DNA from 4 places in the Sedimenticola sp. genome. Region 3 is predicted to be linked to each of the others. Evidence: riboswitches for the same ligand, from Rfam matches in the RefSeq annotation. Region 3 holds a riboswitch; each other region holds the start of a gene.

Region 1 (7,785 bases), on a different contig from region 3:
GAGTTCGGTAGCCTTCGAACGAATATTTCCATATTGTCATTCCTGCGCAGACGGTCATGTCAAATAAACCAGCCCTGAAAGGCTTGGTCTGATCATGCTTATACCCTTGATAACACTATTAATATAGCAGTTCTTGTGGGGTTGTACCCAAAAAATGACGGAATACGGAAAATTGCAGTTATCTTAGTCTGCTGCGGAAGGAGGCGTGCCGGCGACCAAATGAAGACAAGGGCCGCCGGCACTTTGAGGCTCAGATCAGGGAAAAGAGGTTATTGAACCCTGATCCGCGAGCCAGGATTAGCTAAGCAAAGGCGCAATAACCAGGCTCACAATAGCCATAACGTTGATCAGAATATTCATTGACGGACCTGAGGTGTCCTTGAACGGATCTCCTACGGTATCGCCGACGACCGCTGCTTTATGTACATCAGAGCCTTTGCCGCCGAAATTACCTTTTTCAATATGTTTCTTGGCATTGTCCCAGGCCCCCCCGGCATTGGCCATCATTAGCGCCAAGAGAACACAAGCCAGCAACGCCCCACCGAGCATACCGCCTAGTGACTCAGCCCCCAATACAAATCCGATAACCATCGGTGCGGCAACAGCGATCACGCCGGGTAGGATCATCTTTTTGAGGGCGGCGGTTGTGGCAATATCCACGCAACGGGCACTATCGGGATCGGCCGTACCTTCCATCAGACCGGGGATTTCACGGAATTGACGACGAATCTCCTTGATCATGTCAAAAGCGGCATCACCTACTGCAGTCATGGTGATTGCTGCGATCAGGAAGGGGAGAATGCCACCTATGAACAGGCCTATTAGCACATGGGGATTATTCAGGCTGAGCGCAAAATCGGGGATGTTTGCCGAGACCGTTTCCACATATGCGGTAATAATAGCCAACGCGGCCAGTGCTGCGGCACCGATGGCAAATCCTTTGCCGATTGCAGCTGTGGTATTGCCCAGTTCGTCAAGGGAGTCGGTGATGGCACGTGTCTCCTCACCCAGTCCCCCCATCTCGGCAATACCTCCGGCATTATCCGCAACCGGTCCGTAGGCATCGATTGCCATGGTAATGCCAACTGTTGCCAGCATGCCAACGGCGGCGATGCCTACGCCATACAGGCCTACCAGCGAGCTGGAAGCGAAGATGATGGCACAAATAGTCAGAATCGGAATGACGACTGACTGCATGCCGATTGCCAGACCCGCAATCATAACCGTTGCTGGTCCGGTTTCACCCGATTTGGCTATCTGTATGATAGGTTTGCCAGCGGTATAATACTCCGTCACCAGTCCGATAATGATTCCACCGACAGCGCCCGAGAGCACGGCTCCCCATACAGCAGCTGTGACGCCGATTATCTTGATCAAAATCAGAGAAGTGATAATGAACAGAATTGTTGCACCTATGGTGCCGGTTCGTAGCGCCACTTCCGGACTTTTGGCTGAGTACCTGCGCACCAGCAAAATACCCATAATGGAGCAGATTAATCCCAAGGAAGCCAAGGCGAGGGGCAGGAACATCAAATCAGCCTGCTTGCCTATGGGGTCGAGAACATCCGCTGTCATGGTCGAGGCGATGGCGATCGTCGCGATCATGGCTCCGCAGTAAGACTCGAAGATATCCGACCCCATGCCTGCGACGTCCCCTACGTTGTCCCCGACGTTATCGGCGATAACTCCCGGGTTACGAGGGTCATCCTCCGGAATCCCGGCTTCGATCTTGCCGACCAAGTCAGCGCCCACATCGGCCGATTTGGTGAAGATGCCACCACCGACACGCGAGAAGAGGGCAACGGTAGAGGCGCCCATGCCGAAACCGTGTATGGCGTGAGCCGTCTCAGGATCGCCACCAAAGAAGAGATACAGGGTGCCGAGGCCGATCAGACCCAATGAGGCGACCGACAGTCCCATAATAGACCCACCGAAGAAGGCGATGGACAGGGCTTCAGAAGCACCTTTTTCATGTGCCGCCGTAGTGGTTCTCACATTGGCCTGAGTGGCGGAAAACATACCAATATAGCCGGCAAGCGCAGAAGCACTGGCACCCACGACAAATGCAAAGGCGGTTTTTACGCCCAACATAAACAGCAGAAGGATGACCAGGACGGCTGAGAATGTCCCCAGCATCTTGTATTCACGTCTCATGAAGACCATGGCGCCTTCATGTATCGCTTCGGCAATTTTGGTGACTTTTTCATTACCGGTCTCGTAAAGCATGACCAGCTTATAAATTTTAAAGGCCGCAAACAGGCCCAGTATCCCCAATAGTGGCGGTAGTAAGTGACTTAAACTCATCTCTCCCCTCGTTTTTTTTATTCAACATAAAAAAACAACCGTCCGGGTTAATGACAATGAGTGGCATTAATCCCTAGTTTGACGGTCCTGACAGTAAGGCAAATGGAACAACAGAATCGCACTGCATTTGGTGTTGCAAGATAAATTACTCAAATAGCCGGATTAATAAAAGCAATCAAGAGTATATCCGAATCCGGGTCCATTAACAGTCCCTATAGGGGGTAAAAACCTGCTCTATATCAAGGGTTGATAATGAGTGAGATGGGATGGAGTTGACTGACGGAGAGGGAGAGGCCCCTCCCCGAGATTAAGATTAATAGGGTGTCGATTCCAGCACAGATAACAGTGTGCACCCTTCTTCAGGGTGGCTGTTCTCCCAATGGTCAAAGTAGACCAGGTCTTTAAGGGGCAGTCGATCGCGCCAGCCGGCACTCTTCAATTCAGGTTCGGCGAAAAAATGCGCTACGTAGCCGATGCAGAGGTAGGCGACCGGGGTAACCTGCGCCGGAAGATTGAGCAATTTTTTCAGTTTCATCCGATCAAAGATGCTGACCCAACCCACGCCCACGCCCTCACTGCGTGCGGCAAGCCAGAGATTTTGTACGGCACAGACACTGCTATAGATGTCCATCGCCATATCGTGGGTCCGCCCGATGACGACGGGCCCCGCACGTTCCCGGTCGCAAGTAATAACCAAATTAATCGGGGACTCCAGAATGCCTTCCAGTTTGAGGGTACTGTAGAGCTGTCGCTTCTCTGGCGTCTCGAACATCGTCTCGGCTTCCCGGTTCGCAGACAGGAACAACTGGTGAACTTGCTGTTTAATTTCCGGGGAGCGTATCAGGAGGAAATTCCACGGCTGCATGAAACCGACGGACGGCGCATGATGGGCTGCCTGTAACAGGCGCGCCAGCACGTCATCCGGGATGGGATCAGGCTTGAATTGTCCCCGGACATCCCGGCGAGAGTAGATCGCTTTATACAGTGCGTTACGTTCGCTATCATCGAACGCGAGTTCTGGTTGATGTGTAACAGATTGATTTTCCATAATATTCCCCTTGCTTGGAAAATCGAGGATACGTGACCAGGTATCCATCGCTGAGTTTCTTCAGGCCGGTCTTCTGACTCTGGATCATCTTTCATGGGCACCTTCCCGGACCTGAGTCCAGTGGCTGACAACGGCCTCTATGGACGTCATCCACTCATGAAATCCCCATCACAGCGTTGGGCACGTAGCGGAATTACACCGCTTTCCCGATTCTCCCTGCCGCGAAGGCGGGGCACCTGAAGAGATGTTGAACGGCTAAGTTTACAGGTTTTAGCGAGAAAGTTTACCTCTGATTATTTGGCCTCCATAATGAGCGCCTTTTGATTCGATAGGTGTTCACGACGTGAAACAGTTGATTCTCGGGGGAGCCCGGTCCGGTAAAAGTTCTCTGGCGGAACGGCTGGCAAAAGAGTCGGGTGAGGAAGTGATCTATATCGCCACCGCGGCTTTGGCGGAGAGCGACATAGAGATGGATCAGCGTATCCGAGTACACCGTGACAGAAGACCCGAAACCTGGCTGACCATTGAAGAACCGGTGAATCTTTCAGGGGCGCTCAGTCAGCACTGCGGGGCGGGACGGTTTCTGATTGTAGATTGCCTGACACTCTGGCTCTCCAATATCTTACTGATGGAAGAGGGACGACATTTCCGGGCACAGACGGCGGCATTGATCCGCCTCCTGCCTGAACTGCCGGGCAATCTAATTCTGGTCGGCAATGAAGTCGGTATGGGTATTGTACCCATGGGTGAAATATCCCGACGTTTTCAGGATGAGTCCGGCTGGCTACATCAACAGCTGGCCCAGCTATGTGACCGGGTAATATTAACCGTGGCGGGTTTGCCACTGACATTAAAAGGGGAACAGATTTGAACACAGACTGGCTTACTCACTCGGTGCTATTACCGGATCAAACCGTCGCATCACAGGCGACGCAGAGGCAGGGTCAATTGACCAAGCCGGCCGGCTCCTTGGGCATGCTGGAAACCTTGGCGATTCAATTGGCTGCTTTGCAGGGCAGTGAAGCACCGCGGGTGGATAAGGTTCAAATTACGGTCTTTGCCGCTGATCACGGCGTAGCCGCATCCGGTGTCTCCGCCTTTCCTCAAGAGGTGACGGTACAGATGGTGGCCAATTTCTCGGCGGGTGGGGCGGCGATCAGCGTACTGTCAAACTCCCTGGGCGCGGTACTTGAAGTGGTGGATGTGGGCACGGTGGTTGAACCGGCTGATCTACCCGGTGTGATCAGTCATCGCGCGGGTGCCGGTACGGCGAATCTGCAATATGAAGACGCCATGTCCCCGGAGCAACTAGCCATCGCCCTCAATGCCGGGCGGGCGGCCGCCCTCAGGGCCAAAGAGCAAGGGGCTGAACTGTTTATCGGCGGTGACATGGGTATCGGAAACACCACACCTGCGGCGGCTCTGGGCTGTGTACTGCTTCCGTGTGACCCCGAAAAGTTGGCCGGACCGGGAACGGGACTCGATCGTCAAGGCGTTGCGCACAAGGCTGCGTTGCTGAGAGAGGCTATATCCCGTTATGACGATTTGACCCACCAGCCGTTGGAAGCGTTGCGCTGCTTAGGCGGCTTTGAAATTGCGGCGCTTGCCGGAGCCTATATTAGCTGTGCGCAACTGGGCATCCCCGTCCTGATTGATGGCTATATCACTACGGCGGCGGCATTGGTGGCGGTGCGCTGTCAGCCCGATGTGCGGCAGTGGTTACTATTCTCTCATCAATCTGCCGAGCCGGGCCATCAGGCTATGTTGCAGTCGCTGGATGCCAAGCCCTTACTGAATCTTGGGATGCGCCTGGGAGAAGGCAGTGGCGCTGCAACTGCTTTACCTTTGCTGCGAGTGGCCTGTGATCTGCATAACGGCATGGCAACCTTCGCCGATTCAGGTGTGGCAGAGGGGTGAATGTGTCGAATACGGACGCCGTGACCACGATTGATCTAATACGTCACGGAGAGCCTGAGGGCGGAGTTTTGTTTCGCGGTTGGCGTGATGACCGCTTGAGTGATCGGGGTTGGCAGCAGATGCGTCAGGCGACCACCGACCACGCTACTTGGGATTGTATTCGCTCTTCTCCGCTATTACGTTGTGCGGAGTTCGCCGAGGAGTTAAGTGAAAAACTGGATATCCCCATGGAACGTGATGAGCGACTTCGGGAGATCGGCTTTGGCGATTGGGAAGGCTGCTCACCTGAGGTGCTGTTTAAGGTGTCTCCCCAATCGCTCACGAAGTTCTGGAACAACCCTATCGATTGTCCTCCGCCGGGAGGGGAGCCGATGATGCAATTTCAATCCCGTGTGGTGTCCGCCTGGCAAGATATCCAGGCCACCTCAGCCGGTCGGCATCTGTTGATCGTGGCCCATGGCGGCGTGAATCGCATCTTGATCGGTCAGGTGTTGGGAATCCCCCTTCGTCACCTGTTTAGGTTGGAGCTGCCCTATGCGGGAATCAGTCGGATTCGTATTGAGCAGGGTTGCCCAAGATTGGTATTCCACTGTGGCTCGCTCCGTTAAACTTCATTAAAACAAGTAAACAATGATTAGATCTTTTTACTTTGCGTTACAGTTCCTGACCCGCCTGCCGGTTCCAACCGATGATCAGATGTTGAGTGAGCGGGAACAGGGGCAAAGTCTACTCTATTATCCATTTGTGGGCCTGCTGCTAGGGTTGCTGCTGGTAACGGTAGACAGTTTTTTAGGTGGAACGGAACCTCCTCTACGGGCCGTATTGCTGCTGGTAATCTGGGTGATGTTGACGGGCGCCTTGCATATCGATGGTTTAGCCGATATGGCGGATGCCTGGATAGGTGGGCTTGGGAGCCGGGAGCGAACACTGGAGATTATGAAGGATCCCCGCTGCGGTCCTGTCGCGGTGGCGGCCGTGGTCTTGCTGTTGCTGGTAAAGTTTGCCGCGCTCGACTCCTTGCTTAGCCACGAACATTGGGAAAGTGTCTTACTGGCGCCGATGTTGGGTCGGCTCGGATTGGTCGCTGTCTTCCGCTTTCTTCCCTATGTCCGGCCTTCGGGGTTGGGTTCCACTCTTGCAGCGAATGTCCCCGTTACCGAGACTGGCTGGGTGTTTTTGGCCTCCTTCCTGTTCTGCCTGCTGATAGCAGGATGGGGGGCGTTATGGTTACTGGTTAGTGTCTTTGGATTGTTCTATCTCTTTCGCCATAGTGTGATCTCCCGTACCGGAGGGTTTACCGGGGACATGGCCGGGGCGCTGTGTGAAGTGATTGAGGCAACGGTGTTGGTTGTGGCGGCACTTCTGATATGACCTCGGTGGTGATTGTAATAGCGCTGCTGCTGGATCAACTGTTGGGCGAAGTGAAAAAGTGGCATCCCTTGGTTGGTTTTGGTCGTATGGCGCAATATGTCGAGCGTCGATTTAACAGGCAGCCGGGCAGCAAGAAACATATGGTTGGCGTGCTGGGCGTCACTATCTTGGTCCCCCCCCTAGTATTAAGTAGCCTCGCCCTCAGCATCTGGTTGGGTCCTCTGTTTGATATGGCACTGCTCTACTTTGCCGTGGGTGCCCGGAGTCTGGTTGAGCATGCAAGGGCGGTTATTGACGCGCTTGAAATGGCAGATCTGGAACTGGCCCGACAGCGGGTTGGTATGATAGTCAGTCGGGATACGACCGCTATGCAGCGTACCGATATTGTTAGGGCTACCATAGAATCTGTGCTGGAAAACGGGGCCGATGCCATTTTCGCGCCCCTGTTCTGGTTTATTGTTGCCGGCGCTCCCGGGGTAGTGCTTTATCGTCTGGTCAACACGCTGGATGCGATGTGGGGTTATCGCACGGAGCGGTTTAGCCAGTTTGGTTGGTGTGCGGCCCGTCTGGATGATCTGCTCAACTGGTTGCCGGCCCGTATCACGGCATTGGGCTACGCCATGATGGGAAACGCTCGTGCCAGCCTCACCAGTTGGCGGACTCAGTCGGGCTTGCTGGATAGTCCAAATGCCGGCGTGGTGATGACGGCAGGGGCCGGGGCGCTGGGCGTGATGTTGGGCGGACCTTGCTCCTATTGGGGTACCTCGGTGGATAAAGCGTATTTTGGGGTAGGGCAGTCGCCGTCCTCGGGCGATATTTATCGTGCTATCGATTTGTTGCATAAAAACATGATTCTCTGGATCGTGGTCGTATTAGTCGGGGGGTGGATCCTTGCTTGAACATGGCGGAAATCTGGCGGCGGCTGCATCAAAATATGGAATACCAGCGTCGCAGTGGGTTGATCTATCAACCGGCATCAACCCCAAGGGATGGCCACCCCCAATGCCGCCGGCTGATTGTTGGTTACGCTTGCCTGATGAGAACGACGGTCTCCAACAGGCCGCAAGCGGGTACTATGGATGTGGGAGATTGTTGCCGGTGGCCGGTACCCAGCAGGCCATCCAACTCCTACCGTCGTTGAGGGC
Region 2 (7,785 bases), on a different contig from region 3:
ACTGGGCCAACAGCTCCTTGCCGGTACCGGTCTCCCCCAGGATCAACACCGGACTGGTATGCCGGGCGATGGCCCGCGCCTTCTCTTTCAGGTCATTGATGTGGGCGCTACGACCGATAATATTGGCGATGCTGTAGCGGGTACGCCGCTCGGCCGCCAGCTTCGCTTCCGCATTGGAAAGCCGCTGCTGCAGTATCTCAAACTTGGAGATCAACGGCTTCAGGTAATCCAGATTGTCGTACAGCACAAAACCGACAGCGCCGATCACTTCGCCGCTATCGCTATGCAGCGGCAGGCGGCTGACCACGAAGTGACGATCATTGAAGTGCATGATATCCAGCAAGATCGGCCGCCCCGTCTCCACCACATGGGCAAGCATACTTTCGGGAATCACTTGCTCAATATTTTGTCCCAGCACATCGTCTTCGTTATCGAACCCCAGCAGGGTGAGATATTTCGAGTTAATCCAAACGATGCGTGCCTTCTCGTCCACCGAAATAGCACCCTCGCACATCTCCTCCAAGACATCGAAAAGCGAATCGACCAGTGTGGACTGAATGTCACGGTATGCACTCATAGGGCGGTTTTCCAAAAATTGCGGTGCCAGGTTTGCGTGGCCGCATTTGCTCTTGATTCCCGGCACAACGGGCGTTTTACCGGAAAGGAAACAACACTTCCCAGTCTCCGCCGGGATCATCTCTGCAGCCAATCTGTGGCACTGTTAACCTGCTTTCAGGGACTATTTATCCCACCGGCAGCGACGCTGACTGTACAGCCAAATGTAGTTCATCGTCCGATTAATTGCACCCACTACTACCCCCTCTCCTTCAGGGAGAGGGTTGGGGTGAGGGGATAGGATGAGGTCACTCGCTGTTTATTCATACCCCCTCATCCTGTCATTCAAGGCCCACTCACCCTTCGGGTGCCAGAGGCCTGCGCCGTATTGCAGATGCCGCTGTCTAGCGGGCTCATCGGCCTTTCCTGAGAAGGGCAAGAGGATAAAAAAAGATGCGACAAAAGCGCGCGGAAGAATAGCTCGAAACGGGTCACTTTGACCCATGCCGTACTGACTCAGGGCAGAAACAGCCGTGCCGCCGCAACGGGATTGGAGGGGAAATACCAGTGTAGATAGGAGGCCAGCAATCGCCCCTGGCGATAGATCGCCTCCCCCCTGCCCTGATGCCGGGCGGCTTCGGCGTATCCGGATGCTTCGGGCGGCTCCGTCATGCGGGAGTGGTGGAAGGTATGCCCCCGCAACTCGCCTTCCGGCAACGCTGCCCGCTGCAAACCCAGGTTGGCCAATCGCGACTGCATCACCGATCGACCCGGCAACAGGCCGACCAGATCGGCGCAGTGGCCCTGCAGATCGGTCAACGACTCCAACAGGTAGAGCATGCCGCCACACTCGGCCAGCAGCGGCCTGCCGGCGGCATGGTGCGCGCTTATCGCCTGCTTCATGGCGTGGTTGGCTGCCAACCGGTCGAGGTGCAGCTCTGGATAACCACCCGGCAGGTAGAGCGCATCGGCCGCAGGCAGCGTATGATCGGCCAGCGGCGAAAACGGAAGTAACCTGGCGCCCAGCGCTTGCAGCAGTTCAAGATTGGCCCGGTACAAAAAGGTGAATGCAGCATCGTCTGCCAACGCGATACGCACACCGGCCAGCAACGGCGGCAAGGCTTCGGTTTGCGTGGCGGTAAACCGGACCGGTTGCGGCAGGTCATGAGTAACCTGCTTCAGCGCTTGCGCGGAGCGCGCAATGCGCGCGTCCAGATCACCGATCTCATCCGCCTGCAGCAGGCCCAGATGGCGCTCCGGCAGCGCGATCTCCGCCTCCCGCGCCAGCCAACCGTAAGCGGTCACTCCGCCCGGCAGACTCTCTCTGAGCATCCGGTAATGGCCTTCGCCCGCCACCCGGTTGGCCAATACCCCGGCAAAAGCCAACCCCGGTCGGTAATGCTGCAAACCGTGCACGATCGCACCAAAGGTCTGCGCCATGGCGCTGCCGTCGATCACTGCCAACACCGGGATACCGAACAGTGCGGCCAGATCGGCGCTGCAGGGGTTGCCGTCGAACAGCCCCATCACCCCTTCGATCAGGATCAGATCGGCTGACCCCGCCGCCTCGTACAGTAGTTGTCGGCAATGGGCTTCGCCCCCCATCCAGAGATCGAGCTGATACACCGGATGACCCGAGGCCCGCTGCAGGATCATCGGGTCGAGAAAATCGGGGCCGGTTTTGAACACCCGCACACGCAGTCCCCGGTCGCGGTACAACCGCGCCAGCGCCGCCGTAACCGTGGTCTTGCCCTGCCCGGATGCGGGCGCCGTAATGAACAGTGCGGGACAGCGCCGCACGCTCACCAATCGACTCCCGGCTGCGCCCGGATGCCGGCCCGGAAAGCGTGTTTGATATCGGTCAGTCCGGTGACCGTATCGGCCGCTTCACACAACGCGTCGGGCGCCCCCCGGCCGGTGATCACCACATGCTGCATCGGTGGGCGCGCCACCAGATCATCCAGGACGGTTGACAGCTCCAACCAACCATACTTGAGCGGATAGGTGAGTTCATCCAGCACCACCAGCCCGATGGCCGGATCCCGTAACAGCGTCCGTACTGTCTCCCAGCCGCGTTGTGCGGTGGCGATATCCTGTTCGAGATTCTGCGTCTCCCAGGTAAACCCCTCACCCAGTACATGCCAGGTCACGCCGGGCTGACGGCTGAAGAAGCCCTCTTCCCCGGTATCACTACGCCCTTTGACAAACTGCGCCACACCGACCTGCATACCGTGTCCCAAGGCGCGCGCCAGCATGCCGAAGGCGGAACTGGATTTGCCTTTGCCGTTACCGGTGAGGACCAGCAACAGCCCCTTGTCCTGATCCGCTTGGGCGATGGCGCTATCCACCACCGTCTTTTTGCGTTGCATGCGTTGGCGGTGACGCGACGATTTATCCGACTCACTCATATGTTTATCCTGCGTCCAGATGATGGGATGACGGCGCTCCGCGCACCAAACCGAACAGCAGGTGCACGACAGCGGCGACGCCCAGATAGAAGGCCAGCGATTGCAGGTAAGCCGGGAAATAACGCAGCAGTCGCACGCCGAATTCCGTCAGGGTCGGTTCCGCAAAGCGTCCGGAAAAGAAGTAGAACCCGCCGCTGGAAAACAGCTCACAAACCGTCGCCCCAACCAGTGCCGCGCCGATCAGCGGCAACAGGGTACACCAGGCAAAGCGGTGGCGGCCGGCATACCAGCGCCCGGCTGTCCAGAGCGCGCCATAGGCAGGTAGCAGAAGCAGATAGGCCGGCGTCACACAGAAGGCGTTGACGCCCCCCCAGGTGATCGCGGCGTAATCCAGCAACCCGGCAAGTGCGAACAGCCCGGGCAGTACCCAGACAGGACGCAGGTAGACACCGGCAAGAAAGAAACAGGCCCAGGTGGCACCGGGCAGGTTTTGTAAGGTAGCGAAATGGTGACCGCGAGTGGCGATGATAAGCAGCACCAGGACCATACCGATAAGCAGTTGGTTGTTGTTGGAAAGGGTCAATCTGTTCATATTTTTTCCTCGGACGCACCGACCCGTGCGCCAAACAGTGGCAGAACGACACGACAGAGGAGAAGATAAACGAACAGAGCGGAAAACCCGCTGCAGTCGCCGCATCGCCCTCCGCAATGTCAACTTTCCTGCTCAGGCCGGTCTCCGGGCTGGCGAGTGGTAGGACTACCGGACGGACCGCCTTCCCACGTCGAGACGCAGTGGCCGTGTGATCCGTCGTAACTCGCTTACCGTTGCGGGGGCAGCGCCGGACTTGTTCATAATCTGACTGGGTCAGGAACGCACCGGCTTCCCGTTTCATCCCGTGGGCGGATACCCGCGGGACACCTGAAGCAGATCAAAGGAAGCTATAGCAAAGCCGTTGGGGTGTCAACAAACCGCCCTCAAGGCACGGTTTATTGCAACTATCCGGTTACCGCATGAGGGACAATCGATATAGGTAAGATAGCTCGCTCCATGCTACCGATTGCCGATTCATCCAGAACGACAAAATAGAACGGGGTCCTGCATCCTGCGCGACCCCGCCCCTCTGCCAATGAATCGGTGAACCGTGTCAGCGTGACAACGCCTCGGCGGCCGGCAAATAATCGTAACCCAGATCGTGGGCCACCGCTTCGTAGGTCACCCGACCCTTGTGCACATTCAATCCGGCCAGCAAGCAGGGATCATCCGCCAGCGCCTTGGGGAAACCCTTATCAGCCAGCGCCAGGGCAAACGGTAGCGTGGCGTTGTTCAGGGCAAAGGTGGAGGTCCGGGCAACGGCGCCTGGCATGTTGGCGACACAGTAATGGACAATGTTATCCACGATATAGGTGGGATCGGCATGGGTGGTGGCGTGGGACGTTTCAAAACAGCCGCCCTGGTCGATCGCCACATCCACCAACACCGAGCCCGGCTTCATCCGGCCGAGCATTTCACGGGTAACCAGTTTAGGAGCGGCAGCCCCAGGCACCAGTACCGCCCCCACCACCAGATCGGCATCCAGCACATACTGCTCCAGCGCCTCCTTGGTGGAGTAGATGGTGTTGAGTCGGCCGCCAAACTGCAGATCCAGCTCCGCCAGGCGTTCGATGGAGCGATCGAGTACCGTGACATGCGCTTCCAGACCCATCGCCATACGGATGGCGTTGGTACCGACCACACCGCCGCCGATCACCACCACATTGGCCGGCGCCACACCCGGCACGCCACCCAGCAACAGACCCGCCCCGCCGTGGGATTTTTCCAGACACATGGCACCCGCCTGGATCGACATGCGCCCGGCCACTTCCGACATCGGCACCAGCAGCGGCAAGCCGCCGCGCTTATCCGTGACGGTTTCATAAGCAATAGCGGTGACACCGGAGGCGACCAACAGCTCGGTCTGGGTAGGATCGGGAGCCAGATGCAGATAGGTAAACAGCAGCTGTCCCTCACGCAACATGCGGCATTCGTTCGGTTGCGGCTCTTTGACCTTCACCACCATCTCGGCCCGTTCGAAAATGGTCTCAGCCGCAGCAACGATCTCGGCCCCCACCGCCTGGTAGGCGGAATCGTCAAAACCGATACCGACACCCGCCTGGGTCTCCACCATGACTTGATGTCCATGATGAATCAGTTCACTGACGCTGGCAGGGGTGAGGCCGACCCGGTATTCGTTATTTTTGATCTCTTTGGGTACACCGATGAGCATAGGTTCTCTCCAGACTAGAGGTTGGACGGTTGGTAGTAATCGTTGTCGTCAACAAACAGTATTAAGAATTTAGACTATTTCTCTCGGCATTTTTTCGTTTTGTTTACTATTTTACGCTAAAATTTGCTGGCATATTCACTGATGGCAATAAATATTATGAGCATAGCCAAAAAATCACAGGCAAGATTGCTGGACCGCATAGACCGACGCATCTTGCGCACCTTGCAGGTCGACGGCCGTATTTCCTATGTCGAATTGGGCAAGGCGGTGGGGCTCTCCACCTCACCCTGCCTGGAGCGGGTCAAGCGGCTGGAGCAAGAGGGATACATCAAGGGCTACTGCGCCATACTGAATCCCCAGTTGTTGGCGGCCAGCCTGTTGATCTATGTCGAGGTCAGCCTGGAATACAACTCCTCCGACATCTTCGACCAGTTCCGCAGCGCCGTACTCAAACTCACCCAGGTACAGGAGTGCCACCTGGTGTCCGGCGATTTCGACTACCTGATCAAGGTCAGGATCTCCGACATGGCCTCTTACCGGGAATTGCTCGGCGAAATCATGCACGGCCTGCCCGGCGTCCGCGACACCAAAAGTTACGTAGTGATGGAAGAGTTGAAAGAGACACTGTCGATCGACATACCGGGTTGACTCCGGGCGGCATCCGGATAGGCTACCCCTCACCTCTCAATTCTATTGGACCGCCCATGAGCAGCATCCTGCAAGTCGACAATCTGGTTAAGCATTTCGCCCATGTCCAGGCGGTGAACGGCGTCAGCTTCCGTATTGAGCGCGGCACCTGCTTCGGCCTGTTGGGACCCAATGGAGCGGGAAAAACCACCACCGTGGAGATGCTGGAGGGAATCATCACCCCGACCCAGGGGGATATCCGCTACAAGGGCGAACCGGTGGGCCCGGCATTTCGACGGGAAGCGGGCATCATGTTCCAGGAGACCGCGCTGCAGGAGTTTATCCGAGTCGGCGAGATCCTGAAGCTGTTCGGCCGCTTCTATCCCCGCACCCGACCGCTTGACGAATTGATCGAACGCTGCGCCCTGGGAGAGTTCCTGGACCGGGACGTACGCCGCCTGTCCGGCGGGCAGCGGCAGCGTCTGTTGCTGGCCATCGCGCTGATCAACGATCCGGAGATCGTGTTCCTGGACGAACCCACCACCGGCCTCGACCCCCAGGCACGCCGTAATTTCTGGCACTTGGTCAACGACATCAAGCAAGAGCAGAAAACCCTGGTGCTCACCACCCACTATATGGAAGAGGCCTACGAGTTGTGCGACGAAATCGCCATCATGGATCACGGCCAGATCATCGCCCAGGGTTCACCGCGGGAGTTGTTGAAGAAACATTTCGACCACTCGGTGATCTGCCTGCCGGCGAATGACGTACCGGAATCAATCGACAGCAATACGCAGTTGAAGCTGCACCGCGTGAACGGCCAGGTGGAGATACTGAGTGACGACATCAATGCCAGCATTGAGTGGCTGATCGCCCAACAGGTCCCCCTCACCCACCTGCAGATCCGCTCCCGGACCCTGGAAGATCTGTTTCTTGAACTGACCGGCCGCGAGCTGAGGAGTTAACCCATGGGATTGCGCCGTTTCTTCGCCGTATTCAAGGCCCGTAACCTGGAGTTTCTCCGCGACCGTAGCGCGCTCTCCTGGAATATCGTGCTACCGGTGTTGATCGTGTTCGGTTTTGCCTTTGCCTTCAGCACCGGCGGCCAGAATCTGTTCAAGGTGGGCCTGCTTTCACCACAGCAACAGTCACCCGGTACCGAGCATTTTCTGCAACTGAAGCATATCCAGTTCATCCCGGTGGAGGAGCTGGAACCGGCCATCACCAAAGTTGAGCGTCACCAATTGGATATGCTGCTGGACAGCCGCAGCGGCCGCTACTGGATCAATGATCAATCGACCAACGGCTATATACTGGAGCAGCTGTTGCGGGGGGGTGACAACCCGTTGGACAAGCAGACCGTGACCGGTGAACCGATCCGTTATGTGGATTGGCTGATCCCCGGTGTGCTGGGCATGAACATCATGTTCAGCTCCCTGTTCGGTGTCGGTTACGTAATTGTCCGCTACCGTAAGAACGGCGTACTGAAACGACTCAAGGCGACGCCGCTCACCGCTGTCGAATTTCTCACCGCCCAGGTGATGTCGCGTCTCTGGCTAATCGTCATTGTCACCAGTCTGGTATACGCCGGCACCAATCTGTTGGTGGGCTTTCGCATGTACGGCTCCTACCTCACGCTGTTGCTGGTACTGGTCGTCGGCACCTTCAGCATGATCTGCCTGAGCCTGATCATTGCCGCACGCCTCTCCAGTGAAGAGACTGCCAACGGCCTGCTGAACCTGATCAGTTGGCCGATGATGATGCTCTCCGGCGTCTGGTTCTCGCTGGAGGGATCACCACCACTCATTCAGCAATCGGCGCAGATCTTTCCACTGACCCACATGATCGAAGCCGCCCGCGCCATCATGATCGACGGTGCCGGATTGCTGGATATCACCCCGCATCTACTGATCATGCTGGCCATGAGTGTG
Region 3 (7,785 bases):
CCCGGGCTGGATGCGTGAGGTGCGCAGCCGGGTGGAGCGCAAGGCCAGTTGCACCCATCTGATGGAACTGTTGGGGCCGCTTGCCACCACCGCTTATCAGACGATGCATTCCGCGCTGGAGGAGCGCGCCAATCAGCAGTCGGTACGCAGTCGGCCGCGCATTCTCGATACCTGTATTGCCCTGGCTAGCGACGGCCCGGAGGTCAAGGAGCGGTGGCCGGAATTCTATACCGGTCCCAAGGATGAGTCGGACGATAAGCGCTGAATCTTGGTGGGGTATCACTCAGGATCTTGCGGCGATTGATATTGGGCAATTACCGGAGGGGGCAGGGCCCCTATAATCGGCTCTGCTTTTGCATCCCCTTAACTTCAGCAAGTGAGAGACAAACAATGGGTGTTCGGTTGGCTATCCCCTTTCTGCTGGGTCTGTTGTGCTTCAGCCTGGTGCAGGCGGAAGAGGCGCAAGATAAAAAATTCGAGGTAATCCAGAAATTGGGTGAGTTGAACGGGGTGGCATTGAATTGTCATTACCTGAATGAGACGCAACGCATGAAGAAGGCGCTGGTATTGGCCTTACCCAAGCGTCGGCAGTATGGCGAAGCATTTGATAGCGAAACCAATACCGCCTTTCTGAAATTTATTGAAAACAAGGCAAGCTGTCCTGAAGAGGCCGCCTTCAGTAAGCAGGTCGACGACGCGATTTTTGCACTGGACTCTGTATTTGCTGATCAATAGATCAGCTTAATTGTGGCAACCGTAGGTGGGCAAATATTCGTGAATAGGTCAAAGGTTGTATTTCCGCGCGCGTTCCTTTCAATGCTGTTGCTCATTTCACTGCTACTGGGTAGCCCGTCGTTATGGGCGGAATCCTCCTTCCGCGTCGTCACCAGCATCAAACCGGTCCACTCGATCCTGGCGGCCCTGATGATCGGTACCGAAGGGCCGGAGCTGCTGGTGGATGGCGAAGCGCTGCCGTTCGGTTACCAGTTGAACGAATCACAAAAGGCCGATGTAGCTGGCGCCAGCCTGATTGTGTGGGTGGGACCGGAACTGGAAAAGTTCCTGATCGAACCGGTTGCCCAGGCACAACAGTCCGGCGCGCGGGTCATGACGTTGCTGGACGATCCGGAGCTGAAGATCCTGCCGTCCCGCTGGAGTAAAAACGACGAGTCCATGGAACGCGATCCTTTTTTCTGGCTGGATAGCCGCAATACCCTGATCCTGGTGGACGAACTGGCCAGGGCGTTGATGGATGCGGACGGTGCCCGGGCGCATCTCTATAGACGGAACCGCGCCAACCTGTTGGCACGGGTGGCCGAACTTGACCGGCGTCTTGAATACGGGTATCGGGGATTGAAAAGTGGTATCGGCATGGCGTACTACGACACCCTGCAATACTTCGAGCAAGCTTATGCGTTGAAGATACGCGGCGTGTTGGCGCAGTCGCCACAGCAGTCGGTAGAGGCGATCAAACTGCTACAGAGTCACGCCAAACTGAAAGAGGGTTACTACGCCTGTTTGTTGACCGAGCGTGGTATGCCGATGCCGGAACTGCCGCTGCTGACCGAAGGGGTGGATATCAATATCGGCATTCTGGACAGTTTCGGCAGCGCTATGAAGGCGGGACCGGAACTCTATTTTGAACTGATGAAGAATAACACCGATACCATCAAAAGCTGTCTGCAGTACAGTGGTGATGCGGCTAAGTTGGCGGCCAAGGAGCAGTACGAACCCGAAGTGGCGAAGATCGGCGGGAAATTTATGCTGATCGACCAGGATGGAAAACTGGTCACGGAAAAGGATATGCAGGGTAAGTTCCAACTGATCTATTTCGGTTACACCTTCTGTCCCGATATCTGTCCCACCTCGTTGCAGGTGATGTCACTGGCGCTGGATATGCTGGGTGATCGGGCCGATCTGATCAAACCCTATTTCATTACCGTGGATCCGGAGCGGGACAACGCCAAGGTGATGAAAAATTATGTCCAATACTTTAATCAGCATTTGGTGGGTTTGACCGGCACCAAGGTGATGATTGAACGGGTGGCCAAGGAGTTCAAGGTGAAGTATGCCAAGGTGATAGAGCCGGGCAGTGATCCGAATCTCTACATCATGGATCACTCGGCCAGCGTCTACCTGATGGCACCCAATGGGGAGTTCATCACCAAATTTGCCCACGGTATCTCGGCGAAGCAGATGGTAGAGGCGCTGAACAGTTATCTGCCGAAGCAGAAAGCAGACTCCCGCTGATTCATGTCAGGGCAGGCCGTGGCGCCTGCCCGTTACCAACGCTTTCTGGAAATATAGGGCACCGTTCAGTTACTGCGCTCACGCCCCATGTTTTGCGTGCATCCAGGTTTCGATCAGGCGCCAGGAGATAGAGTCTCTTCTGGGCAAGCGAAATTGATCGTTTTCGGGCGAGTTGAGCAACTGGTCCCGATGAAACCAGCCGGCACTCTCCAGTTCGACACCGTCCACCTGAATCTCTTTGCTGGCCGCCTCGGCATAAAATCCGAGCATGATAGAGGAGGGAAAGGGCCAGGGTTGGGAAGAGTGGTAACGAATATTCGCTACCCGGATGCCGGCCTCTTCGCTCACTTCACGGGCTACGGCATCTTCCAGGCTCTCTCCCGGCTCGACAAAACCGGCCAGGGTGGAGTGCATGCCGGCCGGCCAGGCCGGTTGCCTGCCCAGCAGGCAGTAATCGCCATTGTGCACCAACATGATAACGGCCGGATCGATGCGCGGATGGTGCGCTTGCTGGCACTCTGGGTCACTACAGAGCCGCATGTTGCCGGCCCGGGTGGATAGGGTCGGACTGCCGCATACGCCACAATAACGGTGGTGCCGGTGCCAATAGGCCATGGCCCGGGCGTGGGCCAACAGGGCGCCAGTGTGCCGGTCCAGCAGGGGGCCAATGCTGCGAAGATCCTGGAAGCGTAGTTCGTCCTGGCCGGTCAACGCGGCATCCGGCTGCTCCAGCTGGGAAATGTCCAGCGCGAGCCAGATCAAACCTTGAGTGTCCCGACCAAGCAGGATCTGATCTTCGGCTAATTCCAGCAGCGCGCCGGCGGCATTGCCCGGATAAGAGACCGGAAGCGGGTCAGGGGTGACCAGGTGCTGATTGCGCCACACCGGCAGCAGTCGGCACTTTTCAGTGGTCAGCATCGACTGCAGCCAGTCGGGATCGTCGCGCAGGTGGTCCAGCCGATCAAACTCCCGGTTACTGTAATAGTTTGGTTTTTTCATCATTTGTCTAGCATGGACAATCTCACCGGCAAAAGCAAAACCGGAATGCTTCCGTTACCCAGAGTGGGGACCGGCCAAAAGCGGCGCCGCTTACCGTTCTGCCAGTCCCATCAGGTAACGGGGGTCGGCGGTCGGTAGCGACTGGCAGATCTTGGTAAAGTTCCGCAAATTGGGCAACCGTCTACCGCAGCAGAAGTGGTTGATCTGGCTCGGCTTGAGCCCGGTGCGGTTGGCCAGCTCCAGTTGTGAAATACGTGCCTGGTGGAGGCAACTGTTCAGGCGTAAGGCAAATGCCTCAGGATCGCTGTAGTGCATTGAGATACCTGCGAATTCGGTAGAAAGATCAGCGGGAAGATTGGGCAGAGCGATCGACGCGCTGGCCTGACTCAAGCTGATGATGGCGCAGGAAACGAAGGGTTGAACGGCCGTAAACGGTTGCCGAATGGTGTTTGGTTGTCATGTCATGTTCCTTTGGGACACCCCGCCCCAGTGAATAGCTGAAAGGTCGATGGCAGGTCTCCTGGCTCGCGGGTCTTGATTCAACTGTCGCCTTCCCGGATTGCTCCAGTGGCAAGATGACATGAACTCTCCGCTTACAGTTGCGGGGGCAGCCACGGCTTGGGTTTCCCCATCCCGTGTTCCCTTTTAATCCTATCGGCCGATGCCGTTCGGAACCATCGCGGTCATTCTAGCGATAGCCGGCCGATTGGTGCAAGGCGCAGTTATTCTTCCCCCCAAGGCGGCCCCTGTTCGGCAGGTTATCGGCAAAATAATTTTATTGAATGTTCTTCTTGGGATTGATCTGGTAAATTCACTGGCAGCGCACCTTGGGTGTGCAGATAAAAGAGGCCGTTTTTAAGGTCCATCATCATCTTGGGAGGATTTCATGCGAACTGTTCATCTTGCAGCGTTGCTGCTGTCACTGTTGTTAGCCAGTTTTTCACTTACTGCCCAGGAATCGGACCGGGTCCGGCCTTTTGTCCTGGCTGAGGTAGCCCATACCCCGTTGGATGCCAAACGGCAGTCCGTCAAGACGGCATTGGCACAAGCGGGTTTTTCCATCGCCGGTGAATACACGCCTTACTCCGGTTCTCATATCCTGGTTATCACCGATGAGACGTTGCGCAAGAAGGCCGCGGCTTCGGCCATGGGTGGCTATGGTGCGGCACTCCGGGTTTCCCTGACGGAGCAGAATGGGGCGGTACAAGTGAGCTATACCGATCCGCAATGGATGGGCAATGTCTATCGCATGGCGGGTGATTTCACCGCGCTGAGCAGTCGCCTTCAAAGTGCTCTGGGGCGGCAATCGGCGTTCGGTTCCGGTGGCGGTCGTACCGTGGACAACCTACGGGAATATCACTATATGATGTTCATGCCCTATTTTGACGATCAGGTGGAGCTGGCCAGTTACGACTCTCATCAGGCGGCACTGGACGCTGTCGAGGCGGGCCTCGCCGCCGGTAAGGGCGGGGTGAGCAAAATCTCACGGGTGGATGTGATCGGTAAAGACGAGTCGTTGTTCAATGTGGCGATCAAGGAGGGGGCCGGGGCGGATGCGCCGGTGATGAAGATCATCGATCAGGCCGAGATGCGACATACCGCCCACTTGCCGTATGACTTGCTGGTTTCCGGTAACAAGGTCTATATGTTGCACGGCAAGTTCCGTATTGCCCAGAGCTTCCCGGATCTGACGATGTCCACCTTTATGAAGATATCGGATGCACCGGATGCCATCGAACAGTCGCTGAAGATGGCGGTGAGCGGTCAATAGCATCATCACCAGGCTGGGTACGGTGATCGACACGACACCGTGCCCGGTTTGAGCGGCTTGCTGCTATCGAGTTGTGATCCGCCTGTCGGCTCAGCCTGCGTCGGCTATCAGTACGGCCCGTAACGGCGCCGGATATCCCTCGATGGTTCGGCTGCTGTCGTTCGGGTCGAGATAGTCGGCCAGTGATTCAAAACGCATCCAATCGGTAGAGCGTTGCTCGGTGGTGGTGGTGGGTGTTACGTCCACGACCCGGACATGGTGAAAGCCGCAGCGCGTTAGCCAGCCCGCCAGCGTGTCGGGTGTGGGAATGAACCAGACATTGCGCATCTTGGCGTAGCGTCCCTCCGGTACCAGTACCTGTCCCGCTTTTCCTTCGATCACCAAGGTTTCCAGTACCAGCTCCCCGCCGGGACGCAGCGCGGCCTTCAGCTCATAGAGATGGTCGATCGGGGAGCGGCGGTGATAGAGCACCCCCATGGAGAAAACGGTGTCAAAGGCCCGCAGGTCGGGTGGAAGATCCTCAATGCCCATCGGCAGCAGGTGAACTGGCCAGCGCTCACCCAGAAAGTGCCGTATGGCAAGAAATTGGGCCAGGAACAGTTGGGTCGGGTCGATGCCGATCACCAAATCCGCGCCGGCACCGGCCATGCGCCAGCAGTGGTAACCGTTACCGCAACCGATATCCAGCACCGAACGTCCCTGTAGCGGGCTGATATGGGGGACCAAACGGTCCCATTTCCAGTCGGAACGCCACTCGGTGTCGATATGGATGCCGTGAACCTGATAGGGACCTTTGCGCCACGGATGTAGCTGATGCAATAACTGGCTGACGCACTGTTGTTCTGTATCCGTCAGGGGGCGTATCCCGTTAGCCGCAACCCGGCTCTGGTTCAGAAGCACTTCACCGGGATCGAGTGTCGGCAGTTGCGCGATGGCGGCGAGCCAGTGATCCAGGTCGCCGTGAGGCCGCTGTTGGTAAATCTGCCTGAGTTGTTCGGGTAACTGCTCGGCCCACTCTCCTAGTCCGTGCTTCTGCATCAATGGGTAGAGTGCCTGATAGTCGGGGCTCATTTTCGTGCCACCAGGGAGACAAAATTGAAGCATTGGAACCAAAGGTTGGCGCGGGAAAACCCGGCCTGCTTCAGGCGCTCTCGGTGTTGTTCCAGGGTCTCGGGGATCAGCACATTTTCCAGGGCGCTGCGTTTTTGGCTGATCTCCAGATCGTTGTAGCCGTTGGCCCGTTTGAAGGCGTGGTGCATCTCTATCTGCAACTGCTCCTCTTGCGGATCATCGAAACAGATCTTTTCCGAGAGGATCAGGATACCGCCCGGTCGCAGACCGTTGCGGATGCGGCTCAAGAGGGCGGTGCGCTGCTCAAGCGGGATGAATTGCAGGGTAAAGTTGAGCGTTACCAGAGAGGCGTTGGCGAATTGGATATCCGAAATGTCGGCGCAGACGAAATCGATGGGGGTTTTATCCGCTGTTTGTGGCAGACGTTTGACCGCTTGTTCCAGCATGGCCGGTGAGTTGTCCACCGCGATAATGCGGCAACCGGGTACCCGGATGCCGTTTTGTATCGCCTGAGCCGTCGCGCCCAGGGAGCAACCGAGGTCATAGCAGCGGCTATCCGGTTGCACGGTCTGGGCCGCCAGCACGCTGCTGAGATTGATGACGGTGTCATAGCCGGGAACCGAGCGTCCGATCATGTCGGGAAAGACCCGGGCTACCTGCTGGTCGAAAACGAAATGGTCGACCTGTTCTCTGGGGTCGGCGTAAACCCGGTCCTGTTCTGATTTGTGGCTCATGGTGGTGGTCAAAGATTGGATGAAAAAATGGTCGTCACCCCGTTTGGGGAGACGACCATTATATCGCTATTTGACCAGGGTTGAGCCAGCTTCTGCCACCGGTATCTTGAGTGGCGGGGAGATGCTAGGGCCCTGACCACTCAATGGCGCAGTACTCCGCACTGCGGCCGTCGAAATTCCATACCCGCCCGTAGTCGCGCACCTTGCTCTTGGTGGCCTTGCTGACGGTCACATCGGCGCCCATCCAGTACTCGGTATTGGTGATCACAAGATCTTTTTCCGGGTCGGCTCCCCGTACCGGTTCGACAAATCCGGTAATGGTCTTGGGGATTTCAAACAGTCGTCCGGTGCCCTGTTTCTCAAATTTAATCGGTACCTTTTTGATCCCCAGGAAATTGCTCACCAGCAGTTTGAACAGGCCGGTGGTGCCGCGTGCGTCGCCGGCGACGATCTTGGATAGCCCAGCAAAGGCGGCATCGTCGGCGCGTTCATCGATATAACCGGCAGCGGTCCAGTTGCCACGGCCCATCTCGCCGGGGATATCCAGCAGGATACCGAAGTTAAGTCCGTCCAATTGGGCATCGCCGTAAAAGCCTTCATCGATGTGCACGCCCGCCCAACCCTGGCAGTAGCCCTCGGTCGGGGGATGATTGCCGAGGGAGATGACACAGGGGCAGAATACAGTACAGCTGCAGCTGAGGATTAGTTCACCCTTGATTTCCCATGGTTCACTCATCTTTTCCTCCAGTGTTAGGGTTATAGTTGGCCGCCGAGTATCAGCAGGCCCCAGATAAAGAACAGTATCCCGACGCCCTTTCCGAACAACTCCCCTTTGGGAAGTATTTTCTCCGACAGCATGATGATGGAGAGGGCGGCAATCCAGATCAGGTTCATCAAGCCAAAGAAAAACATCAGCAGCATCAACGCCCAGCAGCAGCCGACACAGTAGGCACCATGCTT
Region 4 (7,785 bases), on a different contig from region 3:
GCTGCAGACGCTGATCCCTGATGATGGCCAAATCGGGTTGTACCAAGTCCTCGTTTTCGAGCAGCAGCAAATTCATTGCTTACAGATTTCGCTCCCAAGGCAGTTTCAGTGTTTCGGTAATCGAAGTACAACGGCTGTTCAACCGCACGCCAAAAGCGTGTGCCATATTCGCCTCGGTCAATACTGTCTCCGGAACGCCTTCGGCCAGGGTTTTACCGGCCACCAACAGCATCAATCGATGGCAGTAGTGAGCTGCGAGGCGCAGATCGTGTAGCACCACTACCACCGCTCCACCCTTTTGACAGTAGCACTGTAACAGCGACATCACCTCAATCTGGTGTGCCAGATCCAACGCCGCAACCGGCTCATCCGCCAACAGCACATCCGGTTCTGCAACCAGGGCCCTGGCCAGCAGCACGCGGGAGCGCTCACCACCGGAGAGGGTATTGAACTGCCGCGTCCGAAAAGCCGTGAGGTCGGTTTCAGCCATTGTCTGCTCGATCAGCACTTCATCCGTCGGCCCCGGCTGTTGCCAATCGGAGAGATGGGGCAAACGGCCCAGCGCCACCAGGCGTTCGACACTCATCGGCCAATGTGCCGTGCCGCTCTGCGCCAGATAAGAGAGGCGCTTGGCCCTTTCACGGGGAGCCTGCTTAAGATAATCCGTGCCTTCCCAAAAGAGGTTTCCGGACAGGGGTGGCAACAACCCCGCCAAGAGGCGTAGCAGCGTGGTCTTACCGGCACCGTTGGGGCCAATCAACCCCAGCATCTCACCCGCCTGCAGATTGAAGTCGACCCCCTTCAAGATGGTCACGCCACCCAGCGATACGGCCAGATTATTGCCGTGCAGTCTGTTCATATCTGGTAACGCCGACTCTTGATAATGAGGTAGAGGAAAAACGGCGCTCCCACCAGCGAGGTCAAGACACCCACCTTGATGTCCGTTCCGACCGGAAACAGCCGGGTGACGATATCCGCCGCCAGCAACAGCGCTGAGCCACCCAGGGCGCTGCTCAACAACAGACGTGACGGTTGGAATCCTACCAGCGGACGTAACAAGTGGGGCACGACCAGACCGACAAAACCGATCGATCCGGTGATAGAGACCGCCGACCCCACCGATAGGGCTACCGCCAGAAAAATGCGCCAACGCAACCGGGATAGCGAAATACCCATGGTGCTGGCAGTCTCCTCCCCCAGGGTCAACGCATCCAGGGATCGGCCGGTCCCCAGCAACAGCAGCCAACCCAGCAGCACGCCGGGTAGCAGGGTCCAAAAATCGGTCATGCTGTGATTGGCGATAGAGCCCATCATCCAGAGCACAATCTCCCTCACCGCATAGGGGCTGGGAGCCAGATTCAGTAACAGCGAAATCATCGCCAAAGAGAGGGCATTAACGGCGACACCCGCTAAAATCAGTGTCAGGGTGCCGGCCTCCCGACCCGCCATCAAGTAGACCAGGAATGTGGCAATCAGCGCCCCGGCCACCCCACCCATAGGGACGGCCAGCGGCAACACGGTACCCAAACCAAAATAGAGCATGCCCACGGCACCCAACGCCGCGCCACTGGCACTGCCAATCAAACCGGGACTGGCTAATGGATTGCGTAACAGCCCCTGCATGGCCGCTCCGGCCAGGCCCAGGGTAGCCCCGGCAAACAGCGCGATGAGGGCCCGCGGCAGGCGAATTTCACTAAAGATCAAACCAATCACCGTTGGCGTATCCAACAGACTCTCGCGCGCCGCCTGCAGAACCGGCAAGGGGTTGGAACCGACAAATAGCGAAACGCCGAAAAGCAGGCAGACTGAGAGCCCCAGAAGCGTGACCAGTGACACCTGATGCTGTCTCATTGCGGCAGGCTCCGATGCAGGATCTCGACCGCTTCGGCGATCATCGGCCCGCCGCAAATCCAGTACTTATAGGCTACCTCGATCGGCTTGCGGCCTTCGGTCAGCCGTCGCAGTACCGGGTGTTGCAACATCTGCTGCCCCCGCGACTGGGTACCGGGCGCATAAGAGGAGGTAAACAGCTGAACCGGCTTTGCCAGGATCAATCGCTCCAGATCGATCGCACCGTAACCGACCACCCCTTCACTCACCGCAACATTGTCCCACCCGGCCAATTCGAGGGCACTGTGCTGTAAGGTGTGGGCACCACTGGTATACCCGTTGGGCTGATAAAATACCCCTTTGGGCCTGTGAGTCGGACGCTGTTGCTTGACTTGTTCCAGTCGGCTGTCCATATCGGCAACCAATAGTTCGCCTTGCGCTTTTTTGTCGATCAATCGAGCCATCAGACGAATATTGTCACGGATATCCTGAATATCGGAAGCGAGCGGAAACCGCTCCACCCGGTAACCCAGTTTCTTCAGCAAACCGACCAATGAACGATTGGTATAGGCGCCGGCCACAATCAGGTCGGGTTTCAGGGCAAGAATCTCCTCCGCCTTGCCATGGTTGACCGGGTACGCTTTCGCCTGTCGTGCCATATAGGAACTGTTGGGCTCCAATGCAAGATGACTGACCGAGGCAATTTGCCCCGGTTCACCCAACATCAGCAGCAACTGATCGGTACAAAGATTGATAGAGACGATACGTTGCGGAGGCTCTGCCGCATCGGCGATCAGTACCGTGCCGATGCATAACAGAAAAGTGAGTAATCCCTTGTTCATTATTTAGTTACTCACTTTTCTATTCGCGTGATCTCCGCCCTGCCCACCCGAGACGATGAGTGAGCAGAACGATTATCCCCTATTTCGGTTGATACTGAACAGAGACAAACAGTTCACGCCCGCCAGTGTTATAGGTGCGAATCGTCTCATAGTCCCGGTCAAACAGGTTACGGACCTGTCCGCGCAGCGTCCAATCCCGGGTCAAGTGGTGAGCCACCCTGAGATCCACTACCCCAAAGCCGTCCGTCCTGAGGGTATTGGTGGTATTGCTGTAACTGTGGCTGCGTGCCTTCCAGGTGGCGCCCAATTCGGTGTTGCCGAAGGCCCGGTCGATATCCACCCGAACGGCCCGCTCATTGCGGTCGGTCAGCAGCTTATCCGTGGCACGATTACGCGGATCGAGCAGGGTCAGACTGCCGCTAACCTGCCAACCTGCCAGCTCGGTGCTGACACCGGCCTCCAAACCGTCAATCCTCGCCTGACTGACATTTTGCGGCTGATACACGAACGGGCTGATCTCAACCCACTCAATCAAGCCGTCGATATCGGTGCGGAAGAGATTGACGTTCCACTCACCCCACGCAGGTTTACCCCTGAGCGACAACTCGACGCTCTCCGACTCTTCCGGCGTCAAATTCGGATTGCCGCTCGAACCCCATGGATCCACATAGTAGAGGTCATTAAAGGTCGGCGCACGAAAGCCGGTACCATAGGAAGCCACCAACCGTATCGTCTCGGTTAAGGCCCTTCCCCAGGCGATATTGCCTGTGTTGGCACTGCCAAATGCTTCATTGTCATCGTGGCGTAATCCAATCACCAGATCGTTCTCGCCGAATGCCGTCTGATACTGGACAAACAGCGCCTTATTGTCGCGCTGATTGACACTGTAGGCACTGGTGCCTTCGACCTGATCCCGCAAAAAATCAACGCCAACGGTGAGGATACTCTCTTCGCTGAGCGCCACATCGTTTTGCCAGGCGATCTGGCTCCGTTTGGTATTGAAGAAGGAGCTGAAACCGCTGTTGACGAAGTTGGTTGTCTCATCCCGACTTTCGCCGAGTATGAATGACATATCCCAGGCTTCGGTGGGTGAGTACTCCAGCTTGCCATTCACCGCCCGTTGCAGGAAGTCGGTATCGTATAAATTGCTGGCGCCCCAGGCGCTGTCGTATTCATTCTCGCCCTTTGCCTGTAATGCGCTAAAGCTGAGCTTAAGACCGTTCTCAAAACGGTAGCCGAGGTGACCGGAGATGGAACGATTCTGATAACCGTCCTTATCCGGATTATTGTTTTTCAACGCCGTAAAACCATCCGTTTCAAGATCGGCCAAATCGATACCGTAATCCAGGTTACCCTGACTACCGTTGACCCCCAGTGCCACCCTTCGGGTATTGTGTGAGCCATATTCCGCCTCGGCATTGATCTGCCCACCGCTTGCCCCCTTTTTAGTAAATATCTGGATCACCCCTCCCATAGCATCAGCGCCATAGAGTTGGGAGCGCGGCCCCCGGACGATCTCGATACGCTCGACCTGTGCCAACGGTATATCTTGAATCGCTGTCAGGCCCAGGGTGGCGGAACCGACACGTACACCGTCAATCAATATCAACACCTGTTTCGAGTCGGTACCACGTAGGCGGATACCGGTTGCCTTGCCCAGTCCGCCATTGCTGCTGATGGTGAGTCCCTGTGAGCCATCGAGCAGTTGGGTGAGATCTTTGGCTTGGCTGTGCAGAATATCTTCATGGGTTATCACGGTGACAGCGGCCAACGTCTCATCGATGCTCTGAGCCATCCGATTGGCGGTTACGTTCACCCTGTCAAGTGATGTGGCGGCATGGGTCGCCCCCAGCGGCAGCGCCAGGGCGAGGCTGGATAGAATTATCGATGGATACGGTTTATTGCGGATCATTGTTGGGTCTCTCCGTTACTCCACAGAGGGAGTGCATTTGGAACAAATGCAGGGCGGAAAAGAGAGACTTGCGAATGCCGAGAAGATCTCACGAATCTCAACAGCGGGACTGCATACAAGTACAGGTATTTCCGACCTGCCTGAATGCGTCAGCTAACGGAAGACCGCTCTACTGAATACCCCGTTCGGTAGAAATGCGACGCATGAAAGGCAGGTTTCCTGACTTGCAGATCGACACCCGATGTCGCCTTCCCAATCGTTGGATCAGTGGCTTCGTGAAACCGGATTACTTGCTTACAGTTGCGAGGACAGTCGAGGAGTTGCCTGGATCAGGCTCACCTTGTTCCCTATTAACCCTTAACGGGCACCTTTCAGAGGCGGCTATTTTAAGCCAAGTTGAAAAATCCACAAGGGAATTTACTCCCCATAGAATATTCGGCCATGCAGGTATTCGCTGTTTTGGGCGCTGTTTTCCATCCAGCCGTCAATTCATGGCAAAACGGATAGGTAATTGAAACTCCCACTGATCGCGGCCCAGTTGGGGGGGAATCCGCTTAAAACGCCCCAGATCCAAAACCGCCCGGGAAGCGGCCCGGTCCAGAATCGACCAGTGGGAACTGCTGACGATCTCTACGTTGGCGATGGTACCGTCCTTAAGCACAGTGAACAGCACCCTGACCTCACCCTCATAACCCTTTTTGCGCGCCCGCAACGGGTAGCGTTTGTGCCTTTCTATGGCAGCCACCAAATCATCCATGTAAGACTGTTCAATCTGATTCAGCTCCCCTTCCCGCTGCTTTGACGCGATATCAGAGCGGTGTGAGTCTGTGGCCAGCGCAGGACCGGAGGAACCGGTCTGCGACAGCTCCGACACTGCCTCAAGGGGCGAATCGGCCTGTTTCGCCGATTCCGCTATGTCTTGCGTTGTCGGCGGCAGGGGCTGCTTCTGCTGCACGGAGGAAGCGGCCGCCGGCGGTTGCTTTTCTACACGACCGGATGCGCTGGGTGCTTGAGTGGCAGGTGACGTCCGGGGCAGCCTCGGCTGTCTGGGCGGCGGTACGGGTTCGATCGCTTTCGGCGTCAACGGCCCCGCCACCCGAACAGTCGGCTTTTGTGGTGATACGCTCACTTCAGTCGAGGGCGGCTCCGGCACATTCGGTAAGCTGTTTTTGCCACGCACAACGGCAACCTTCACGCCCTTGCCCGGAGCGGCCGCTTCCGACCGCTCTTGCAACGTAACGCTACCCAAATAGAAAAAAACTGTTCCGTGGGCCAGTAGTGACAGAAACACACTGACCATGCGCGCTGACATGAGTTTCTTCAATTCAACCGTTTATCAAGTCCTGGAAAGCCGCATCTTGGGCGCGTCCAGGGAGTGAATGGTCAGGTTGCAATAGCTGGAGCATCGCCTTTGCCTTGTGAAAGGTTTCCTGATACTCGGCTTCCATTTCCGAGTCTGCTACCAGACCACCACCTGCCCAAAAGCGCATCCTACCATCAATATGCACCAGCGTGCGTATAGCGATATTGGTGTCCATTTGGCCGTCGAATCCGATATAGCCGATCGAGCCGCAATAGACACCGCGCCGCTCCGGCTCCAACTGTTCAATGATCTCCATCGCCCGCAATTTCGGCGTTCCGGTGATGGAGCCACCAGGGAAACAGCCCCGCAGCAGATCCAGCGTATCCCGATTCGATGCCAGCCGACTGTTAATAACGGAGACCAGATGATGCACCGTAGCATAGCTCTCCAAACCGAAAAGTTGGCTAACCTCGACACTGCCCAGGGCACTGGATTTACTCAGATCATTTCGCAACAGATCCACAATCATCAGGTTTTCCGCCCGATCCTTGCTACTCTCCTGTAGCCGCTTCCGCAGCAACAGATCCTCCCCGGGGTCCGCACCGCGCGGCACTGTCCCCTTGATCGGCCGGGTCTCCACCAAACCGTTCCTGACCTTGAGGAACCGCTCCGGTGATGAGCAGAGCACCTGCACCGCCGGCGTGTTGAGATAGGCCGAAAACGGTGCCGGATTGAGCCTCCGCAACTGCTGGTACGCCTGCCAGGGATCGCCCTCGGTCGTGACGGAAAAACCTTGCGCCAAATTCACCTGATAGCAGTCCCCTTCCAATATATAGCGCTGTACCTGCCGAAAGGCGTCCGCATACTGCTGCCGGGTCATATTGGATGAGAGGGTCCCTGTCACCTTGAAGGGAGCCGTTTTCGTGTGGGTACCGGGACGGCTGAAACGCTCCTCCAATTGCGTCCACTGTAGCCTTGTACGCGGGTCAAACCCGCTACCGGCCAACCAACTGCGCTGCTCCAGGTGATCCACCACCACCGCCCAGTCATAGATTCCGATGGCCATCTCCGGCAATGACTCCCTATCCCGCGCCTTTACCGGTAATCGTTCAAGCAAGCGTCCCAAGTCATAGGAGAAGTAACCCAACGCGCCACCATAAAAGGGCAATGGACCGGCCTGTTCCGCCGGATACCGTTTAAGTAACGACTGCAACAGTCGCAACGGATCCTCATTTGTCGTAGTACGAGCGCCATCCGCTGCAATCACCTCCGTCTGCCCATTGCGGGTCACCAGAGACAACATTGGATTCTCTACTATCAGGTCATAGCGGGCCTGATTGCCGATTCGGTCTCCACTATCCAGCAGTATCGACCAAGGCTCACCGGCAATCGGGGCAAACAGCCTCGAGGTATCGGACAGGTAGGGAAGTTCCTGCAGCAGTGGGATCGACTGACTCATTATCGGAGATGGATAAGGGGTATGAAAACGGTTCACAAGTTAGTTCAGGCCGGGCAGTATATCATCAGCCGTCATATCCGCCGGGTCTTAACCGGTGGATCACCCACATTCCATAGGAAAGCGACATGTCCCACCCTCTCCACCGTTGCGAATGGGCCGGAACGGACCCACTCTATCAGCAGTATCACGATCAGGAGTGGGGTGTCCCCTGCCGGGATGATCGCACGCTGTTTGAATTCCTGATCCTGGAAGGTGCACAGGCCGGACTTTCCTGGATCACCGTTCTGCGGAAACGGCAACGCTATCTTCAGGTCTACGATCAGTTTGATGCGGAAAAGATCGTCCGCTACAGCCCGCGCAAGATCGAGCAACTCCTGGCTGACCCCGGCATCATTCGCAATCGACTGAAAGTTATGGCCAGCATTAATAATGCCCGGTT

What was found. Region 3 has a riboswitch for cobalamin ahead of ACQY5R_RS16290 (helix-turn-helix domain-containing protein). Riboswitches for the same ligand answer to the same signal wherever they lie in the genome.
Region 1: linked by a shared signal. The riboswitch ahead of bluB (5,6-dimethylbenzimidazole synthase) and the one ahead of ACQY5R_RS16290 (helix-turn-helix domain-containing protein) in region 3 are both predicted to bind cobalamin.
Region 2: linked by a shared signal. The riboswitch ahead of ACQY5R_RS07935 (hypothetical protein) and the one ahead of ACQY5R_RS16290 (helix-turn-helix domain-containing protein) in region 3 are both predicted to bind cobalamin.
Region 4: linked by a shared signal. The riboswitch ahead of ACQY5R_RS06620 (TonB-dependent receptor domain-containing protein) and the one ahead of ACQY5R_RS16290 (helix-turn-helix domain-containing protein) in region 3 are both predicted to bind cobalamin.

The regions. Positions count from the first base shown of each region.
Region 1 covers NZ_JBNKFS010000004.1:95,853-103,637, reverse strand. Annotated here, with positions in the region: gene ACQY5R_RS03845 (RNA recognition motif domain-containing protein) at 1-32, opposite strand, end outside; gene ACQY5R_RS03840 (sodium-translocating pyrophosphatase) at 298-2,304, opposite strand; gene bluB (5,6-dimethylbenzimidazole synthase) at 2,618-3,352, opposite strand; cobalamin riboswitch at 3,399-3,607, opposite strand; gene cobU (bifunctional adenosylcobinamide kinase/adenosylcobinamide-phosphate guanylyltransferase) at 3,696-4,223, shown strand; gene cobT (nicotinate-nucleotide--dimethylbenzimidazole phosphoribosyltransferase) at 4,220-5,269, shown strand; gene ACQY5R_RS03820 (histidine phosphatase family protein) at 5,272-5,877, shown strand; gene ACQY5R_RS03815 (adenosylcobinamide-GDP ribazoletransferase) at 5,900-6,640, shown strand; gene cbiB (adenosylcobinamide-phosphate synthase CbiB) at 6,637-7,539, shown strand; gene cobD (threonine-phosphate decarboxylase CobD) at 7,532-7,785, shown strand, end outside.
Region 2 covers NZ_JBNKFS010000009.1:9,285-17,069, reverse strand. Annotated here, with positions in the region: gene ACQY5R_RS07950 (sigma-54 interaction domain-containing protein) at 1-577, opposite strand, end outside; gene ACQY5R_RS07945 (cobyrinate a,c-diamide synthase) at 1,072-2,355, opposite strand; gene cobO (cob(I)yrinic acid a,c-diamide adenosyltransferase) at 2,358-2,963, opposite strand; gene ACQY5R_RS07935 (hypothetical protein) at 2,968-3,555, opposite strand; cobalamin riboswitch at 3,674-3,901, opposite strand; gene ald (alanine dehydrogenase) at 4,109-5,227, opposite strand; gene lrp (leucine-responsive transcriptional regulator Lrp) at 5,384-5,875, shown strand; gene ACQY5R_RS07920 (ATP-binding cassette domain-containing protein) at 5,932-6,819, shown strand; gene ACQY5R_RS07915 (ABC transporter permease) at 6,823-7,785, shown strand, end outside.
Region 3 covers NZ_JBNKFS010000028.1:25,349-33,133, reverse strand. Annotated here, with positions in the region: gene ACQY5R_RS16310 (DUF2889 domain-containing protein) at 1-265, shown strand, start outside; gene ACQY5R_RS16305 (hypothetical protein) at 391-735, shown strand; gene ACQY5R_RS16300 (metal ABC transporter solute-binding protein, Zn/Mn family) at 775-2,250, shown strand; gene nudC (NAD(+) diphosphatase) at 2,329-3,252, opposite strand; gene ACQY5R_RS16290 (helix-turn-helix domain-containing protein) at 3,340-3,564, opposite strand; cobalamin riboswitch at 3,743-3,943, opposite strand; gene ACQY5R_RS16285 (hypothetical protein) at 4,136-5,020, shown strand; gene cmoB (tRNA 5-methoxyuridine(34)/uridine 5-oxyacetic acid(34) synthase CmoB) at 5,111-6,091, opposite strand; gene cmoA (carboxy-S-adenosyl-L-methionine synthase CmoA) at 6,088-6,825, opposite strand; gene ACQY5R_RS16270 (DUF1326 domain-containing protein) at 6,950-7,561, opposite strand; gene ACQY5R_RS16265 (DUF2182 domain-containing protein) at 7,582-7,785, opposite strand, start outside.
Region 4 covers NZ_JBNKFS010000007.1:51,762-59,546, reverse strand. Annotated here, with positions in the region: gene ACQY5R_RS06640 (16S rRNA (uracil(1498)-N(3))-methyltransferase) at 1-76, opposite strand, end outside; gene ACQY5R_RS06635 (ABC transporter ATP-binding protein) at 80-859, opposite strand; gene ACQY5R_RS06630 (FecCD family ABC transporter permease) at 856-1,851, opposite strand; gene ACQY5R_RS06625 (ABC transporter substrate-binding protein) at 1,848-2,672, opposite strand; gene ACQY5R_RS06620 (TonB-dependent receptor domain-containing protein) at 2,752-4,584, opposite strand; cobalamin riboswitch at 4,777-4,971, opposite strand; gene ACQY5R_RS06615 (energy transducer TonB) at 5,069-5,896, opposite strand; gene pabB (aminodeoxychorismate synthase component I) at 5,910-7,346, opposite strand; gene ACQY5R_RS06605 (DNA-3-methyladenine glycosylase I) at 7,472-7,785, shown strand, end outside.